DNA from 3 places in the Oleidesulfovibrio alaskensis DSM 16109 genome. Region 2 is predicted to be linked to each of the others. Evidence: predicted binding sites of a transcription regulator. Region 2 holds the regulator's gene; each other region holds the start of a gene.
The links. The regulator sigma-54, encoded in region 2, starts transcription at its own class of promoters, with help from an activator protein. The targets are predictions, from matches to a motif close to CTGGCACGGNNNNTGCTT.
Positions count from the first base shown of each region.

Region 1: the regulator sigma-54 is predicted to act here: its motif matches at 944-961, upstream of ispD (2-C-methyl-D-erythritol 4-phosphate cytidylyltransferase).
Region 3: the regulator sigma-54 is predicted to act here: its motif matches at 787-804, upstream of H586_RS0115425 (DNA-binding transcriptional response regulator).

Region 1 covers NZ_AXWQ01000005.1:5,040-7,306, reverse strand. Annotated here, with positions in the region: gene ispD (2-C-methyl-D-erythritol 4-phosphate cytidylyltransferase) at 1-781, opposite strand, end outside; RNA gene rnpB (RNase P RNA component class A) at 841-1,201, opposite strand; gene H586_RS0102900 (zinc ribbon domain-containing protein) at 1,212-1,952, opposite strand; gene H586_RS0102895 (Nif3-like dinuclear metal center hexameric protein) at 2,008-2,267, opposite strand, start outside.
Region 2 covers NZ_AXWQ01000015.1:96,975-99,241, reverse strand. Annotated here, with positions in the region: gene lptB (LPS export ABC transporter ATP-binding protein) at 1-53, shown strand, start outside; gene rpoN (RNA polymerase factor sigma-54) at 246-1,670, shown strand; gene hpf (ribosome hibernation-promoting factor, HPF/YfiA family) at 1,721-2,263, shown strand; gene H586_RS0110375 (PTS sugar transporter subunit IIA) at 2,267-2,267, shown strand, end outside.
Region 3 covers NZ_KI519495.1:23,930-26,196, reverse strand. Annotated here, with positions in the region: gene H586_RS0115435 (sensor histidine kinase) at 37-672, shown strand; gene H586_RS0115425 (DNA-binding transcriptional response regulator) at 973-1,413, shown strand; gene H586_RS19545 (response regulator) at 1,437-1,820, shown strand; gene H586_RS0115415 (hypothetical protein) at 1,855-2,267, shown strand, end outside.

The DNA of each region.
Region 1 (2,267 bases), on a different contig from region 2:
CGCCAAGTTTCATGGGACGGCCGTCAGAACCGAACCGGTGCACGTCGTATCCCCATCCGACACAGGGGACTTGCATATTCTTTTTTTCTGAAGAATGCAGCATGGTCAGATCCTCCGGATGCGTCACTTTTATGTTGGATGCCTCACCTTCCACTGTTATGACAGTATGTTGTCCGAGCAGTTCGAGCATGGATGCATCATCGGTGACGGCCAGTGCTTTTTCTGCGCAATGACGGTGCGCACCGAGCAGCGCCTGAAGGCTGAAACCCTGTGGAGTCTGAACGGCCACGAGTTTTGTCCTGTCCGGAGTTGAAAGCACCGCGCCGTCTTCTACCACCTTTATAGTGTCGGTAACGGCCAGTGCCGGCACCACTCCTTCAGCTCCGGCCTGCAACGCATCCAGAATGCTGTTGGTAAGTGACGCGCTGGCAAAAGGTCTTGCTGCATCATGCACAAGCACCGTATCGCACTCTGCCGGAAGCTGCCCGAGACCTCTGGCGACGGAATCCTGCCGACGGACACCGCCTGATACGGCTTTCCATGGTATGCCCAGTGCCCGGCCTGCATCCAGTTCCCTGACCATGGCGGTTGCCTCTTCCAGCATGTCCTCAGGAAAAACAAAAATTATACCCCGCATGCGACTGACGCGGGAAAGCATGACTGCGGAATGCCAGAAAAGAGGGGCGTTCTGCCAAAGCAGAAACTGTTTGCGGACGCCCGGACATGCTGCCGCTATTCTGGAGCTCTGGCCTGCCGCCAGAAGAAGTGCCCATGTGTGCATGGTTATGTCTCTCTGTGAAAAAAACAGGGGCGCAATGAGCGCCCCTGTGTGTTGGTACAGACGGGAGCCGGACTATAAGCCGGGTTCTGTTCTTCCATAAAGGGAAGCAGCTGCCATTCCTCTAGGGCTGCAGTTACCTGCAGCCTCAAGCAACCTACCCGAAGGCATCGGCCGGGCCGGCCTTGGCGCCTTCCTATTTGGTCTTGCTCCAGACGGGGTTTACCTAGCAGGTGCCGTCACCGTCACCTCTGGTGGGCTCTTACCCCACCGTTTCACCCTTACCTGCATGGCAGGCGGTTTGTTTTCTGTGGCACTGTCCGTGAATCACTTCACCTGGGGGTTACCCAGCGTCTTGCCCTGCGGAGCCCGGACTTTCCTCTCCGTGTACAAATGACACGCAGCGGCAGCTCGTCCTGCTCCCGAATACATTTTATTCTGCTGAAGTATCATCGCAGAAATGTTCGCACCAGTATATCAGCCGCTGGCAGTTGGTGCAGCTGAGAATCTGGGTACCTTTCTGCAAATCGATAAAGCTCTGGGGCGGAATGGCAATATGGCAGCCGGAACATATACCATCCACCACGGGAACAATGACAGGATGGTCGAGGCGTTCACGGATAAATTCATAGCGGGCCAGCACCGGAGCCGGAACTACACTTCCGGCGGCAGCGCGCTTTTTATCAAGCTTGGCCAGCTCTTTTTCAGCCTCTTCAAGCCGCGCCTGCAGAGTTGCCTGCTTGGCTTCAAGGTCTTTTTTTACTTCCGTGTATGTTTCTTCCAGCTGTGTTATGGCTTCATTCTGACGCTGCAGCTCTTCAATCAGTGTAATCTTTTCTTCTTCACGCAGACGGTTTACCTTTTCAAGGTTGTCCATCTCGCGCATCATTGCATGATACTCTTTGGTGTTACCCACAAGCATCAGCTTGCTTTTACTTTTCTTTACCCGCAGAGAGTCATCTTCAATTTCAGTAACGATACGGCGTTCCTGTTCTCGCAGGTGCTCTATCTTGTCCAGCAGATGATTGCGCTGGGTTTCAAGCGCGTTGAAGCGACCCATAAGGGCTTCAACTTCTTTAGGTGCCTGTTCAAGGTCTTTGCGGATGGCCAGAATTTCATTATCGACCTTCTGCAATGCTACAAGCTGTTCAATCTGCTTAAGGTACAGGCTCAATGTCGTGTCCTCCTGATGGCTTCAAAATATCCGGCGGAGCCGGGGCTTTTGCGGCTCAGCCGTGAACCGGATGAAGCCGTATGGGATCCTGCGAAGGCAGGAACGTTATATCCAGATCGGGTGCTCCGGCGGCCAGCAGGGCGGCAAACCGGCGCATCATTTCTTCTTCCAGTGAAAAATGACCTACATCAATGATGCAGCCTGTCGTGTCCAGTGCTGTGTGGTATTTCACGTCACCGGTAATAAAAACATCGGCGCCACGGGCAAAGGCAGTCTCGGCAAGAGAGCTGCCGGACCCCGTGCAGTACGCCACTG
Region 2 (2,267 bases):
TGGCCGATCCCAAGGCCCGCAGTGTCTATCTGGGAGAGGGCTTCTGCCTGTAAGTCCCCCGGCTCCGGTTGCATCACACAGATATATGTGGCAGAAAAGAGTCATGGAATGCATTTTGGAATGATTTTTGGATAACAGCACGGAATATACGTTTCCGCTGTCTCCGGCATCAGGGATTTGATATTCCCTGAGCAATAAAAACAAAATATATTCAGCTTTTATAATCTTAAGGATTCGGTTGAACAATGGCTTTAGAGTTACGACAGCAGCTTAAACTCGCTCAGCAGCTTGTGATGACGCCCCAGCTTCAGCAGGCGATCAAACTGTTGCAGCTTTCACGCGTCGAGCTCGTTGAAACCGTTCAGCAGGAACTGCTGGAAAACCCGTTTCTTGAAGAAACACAGGAAGAGCGCCCAGTCTCTCAGGCTGAAGAGAGAGCCCCGAGAGCAGAAGAAGCCGACCCTTTCCGTCAGGAATTGGTAAAGAATGCCGACTGGGAAAACTATCTTGGCGATTTTGCCAGTACCGGCAAACAGGCAGGCGGACGCGACGCGGAAGTGCCGGAAGAGATGACCGCCTTTGAGGCTCGTTTTTCATCCAGCCCCACGCTGGAAGGGCATCTCAGCTGGCAGCTGCGCTTGTCTTCCGCCACGGAAAAACAGCTGGACATAGCAGAGGTCATAATCGGCAACCTTTCGCCTGCGGGCTATCTGCAGGCGACGGTGGAAAACGTGGCGGAAATGGCCGGTGCCGGTACGGCAGAGGTGGAAGAAACGCTGCACCTGCTGCAGCGGCTTGATCCCGTGGGCATAGCGGCGCGTACTCCGCAGGAATGCCTTCTGGTTCAGGTCGAAGTGCTTGGATACGACCGCGACCCTGTGCTTGTCGAGCTGATCCGCGATCATCTGGAAGACCTGGAAAAACGACGGTACAAGCCTCTTCTCAGAAAATATCGTCTGGGAATGGACGACCTTAAAGAATATCTTGACCTTATCCAGACTCTTGACCCCATGCCGGGCTCCCGTTTCGGTAACGAACAGCCCGCGTATGTCAGCCCCGATGTCTACGTGTATAAAAGCGAGGATGATTTTATCATCCTGCTGAACGAAGACGGCCTGCCACATCTCCAGCTGAGTGAATTTTATAAAGAAGGCGTCAAGGGCTCCACTGATAAAGAAAAGGACTACGTGCAGGAAAAAATGCGCTCCGCCTCGTGGCTTATAAAAAGCCTTTATCAACGGCAGCGAACCCTGTACAAAGTAGTTGAGAGCATTATTAAATATCAGAGGGGTTTTTTCGAGGAAGGCGTATCCCGGCTTCGCCCGCTTATTCTCAAGGATATAGCGGACGATATAGGAATGCACGAATCAACCGTCAGCCGTATTACAACAAATAAGTATGTGGCTACCCCCCATGGTATTGTGGAGCTTAAGTATTTCTTTAACAGTGCACTGGCGTTAAATGACGGAACAGAGGTAGGTTCTGAAAGTGTGAAAGCGCTGATAAAGAACCTGATTTCTGAAGAAAATCCTAAAGAACCGCTCAGTGACGAAAAGATCGGAGAAATTCTTAAAGAAAAGTTGCAAGTCAATATTGCTCGAAGAACCGTGGCGAAGTATCGTACAGCTATGGGAATCCCTTCTTCTTCGAAACGAAAAGCTGTATTTTAGGCCAAAGGATTTCCGGCAGAAATGCCTGAACTGAATCTCTGGAGGTTTTTATGAACATCGCTTTCACTTTCAAGAACTTCGAGCCTTCCGATCACTTGAAAAAGTATGCCAACCGCCGTTTTGAAAAGCTCGGACGCTTTTTGAATAAGTCAGAAAACCTTGAGTTACAGGTTCTGTTGAGCGTTGATAAATTCCGGCACAAGGCGGAAGTACAATGCACGGGCGAGGGGTTGAATCTCTCTGCAGTGGAGCAGAGCGAGGATATGTATGCCACTATTGATCTTGTGCTGGATAAGCTGGAAGCACAGGTCAAGAAACACGCAGAAAAGACTAAGGATCGGCGCCGTTCCAGCAGTGATGACAGCGTGCGTATGGATGTGTTCAATTACAAAGACAATGACGGCGTGCGCGAGCGCACCATCATTGAAACTGATGAGATTGATCCCAAACCCATGCATATTGATGAAGCAGCCATGCAGCTTGAGGCGCTGGATTACGAGTTTCTCGTTTTCAAAAACGCGCAGAACAACCGCGTGAATGTCATCTACCGTCGCAAGGACGGAGACTTCGGGCTGATCGATCCGGGATTCTAAAAAA
Region 3 (2,267 bases), on a different contig from region 2:
CGTGTGGCAGGCACGGTACCGTAAACGGGAGGGCTCATGACGCATGAGCAAGACAAGGCGGCGTACATGGGGCGCATAACCGCGGCCCTGACGCATGAAATGCGCAATGTGCTGGCAACCATGCGCGAGTCGGGCGGGCTGCTGGAAGATGTGCTGATGATGCACAAGGAGGATTTTCCCAGACGGGAAATCTTTGAAAAAAGTCTGGGGCGTATCGGCACGCAGGCAAAGCGGGGTATGGACATATGCGCTGCTCTTTCGCGTCTGGCCCACAGCCCCGACACCCCTGTTGCCACACTGAATGCAGCCGAATGGCTTGATTATTTTGTTTTCATCTGCAGCCGTTTTGCACGGCTCAAAGAGATTTCGCTTGCCCACGGGATGACTCCTGCGGGCATTTCTTTTTCCACCGATCCCGTACAGTTCCAGATGGTGCTTTTCCACGTGATGGATGCGCTTTTCGGGGTGCTTCCTGCTGCTTCTTCCGTCACGCTGACGGGCGAGGCTGCGGGCAGTGGGCTTACGGTGCGTTTCAATGTCAGCGGCGGTCCCCTTCCGCAGCCTGACAGCTCTCCCGAACTGGCACTGGCTCAGTCTCTTCTGGCCGGTGCCGGCGGTTTTCTGCGGTCTGATTCATCAGTCGGACAAATCGAAACGTTTTTTGCGTCTTAAAATGTATTAAATCGTATCTGGCTTGGGCGCCATGATTGATTTATTTTGTTTCATCATAGTGTGTGCTTTTTTTAACAATCGGTTTAATGTACCAAGATAACTACTCACTCTCTGTTGGCACGTTCCTTGCCTTTATTTTCACAAAGACAAGGAACGATTCATGCGCAGATACACAAGCTGTCTGGAAATGCCTTCATCCTTACCGTGCCGCGGCACGGCATTGTATGCATCCGGCGCTGCAGGTTTGCAGGGCGCCCGACCGGATTCATACACCGTGGCGATGCTCCGGGAGGGTCAGGCATGAAAAACGCTGTGGTGGCTGTGTATGATTCCGACCGGCAGTTTGCGGACAACCTGACCGGAAGGCTGGCGGAGCTGGGCATAGCCTGCACCGTCTGCCGCAGTCTGGACGAGGCGCGCATGATGTTGTTTGCGCCGGAAACAGACGTGCTGGTTTTCGGCACGGAAGAGGTGGGGTCCGAGGTGATGCGGTTTCTGACCCAGGTGGGTCGTCCTGATGCCTGCGCACAGGTTATCTTGATGGTACGGAAAAATCAGGTGCGACTTTCCATTGAAGGCATGAAAAACGGAGCCTTTGATGACATCTATATCCCGTTTGCGCTGGATGCGCTGCTTGTCAGGCTGTCTCTGGCAGTGGGACAGGCAAAGCTTGCCAGACGCCGCAGACAATGCACAGGCGTGCAGCAGTCCGGCAAAGGCAGCCCGCAGGGGCGCGGTTAGGGAAAACAAGGGTGGAGACTGACATGACTATTCACGTTTTGCTGGTGGATGACGAGGTCGACTTTGTACAGACCTTGGCCGAACGTCTGCGAATCCGCGGCATGACCGTGGACACGGCTCATGACGGGGAGCACGCATTGCAGATTGTGAATGACTGCGGGGCATCGGTGATGGTTCTTGATCTCAGGCTTCCCGGCATGGACGGGCTGGAAGTGCTGCGTCATGTCCGCAAACAATGTCCGCGGATGCAGGTTATTATGCTGACAGGGCACGGAGGCCGTAAGGACGAGGATTCTGCCAGGGTTATTGGTGCTTACGAGTATCTTAATAAGCCGGTGGACATCAGTCAGCTCTCTGAGGTCATTGCGGCGGCTGCCGAGGAAGCGGCGCTGCAGGGCGCGGAGTAGGCCCCTTGCAGGGCCGCCTAGCAATGGAGGATGTATGGAAACACCCTTAGTACGGGATGTTATGATCCCTGTTTCCGAGTATGTTGTCATCGAAGAAGGCGGTGTTCTGGCCGATGCGTTTATGGCGCTGGAGCAGCACTGCCGCGAAAAAGGCACCGGTAAACCGCACCGTGACGTGCTGGTGACACGTGGCGGCACGGTGGTCGCAAAGCTGACCATGCTGGACGTGTTCAAATCACTTGAGCCGAAGTACGAGCATGTGGACCCTGAACGCTATCAGGGCAGAACGCTTACTTCCGACCTTGTGAACCGGCTTATCCGCGACTTCGGTCTGTGGTCCGACCCCACTGCTTCGCTGTGTGTCAAAGCGGGCTCGTGCAAAATAACAGACATCATGCATGTGCCTGAACAGAGCGAATACGTGGAGGAATCCGACACGGTGGAACA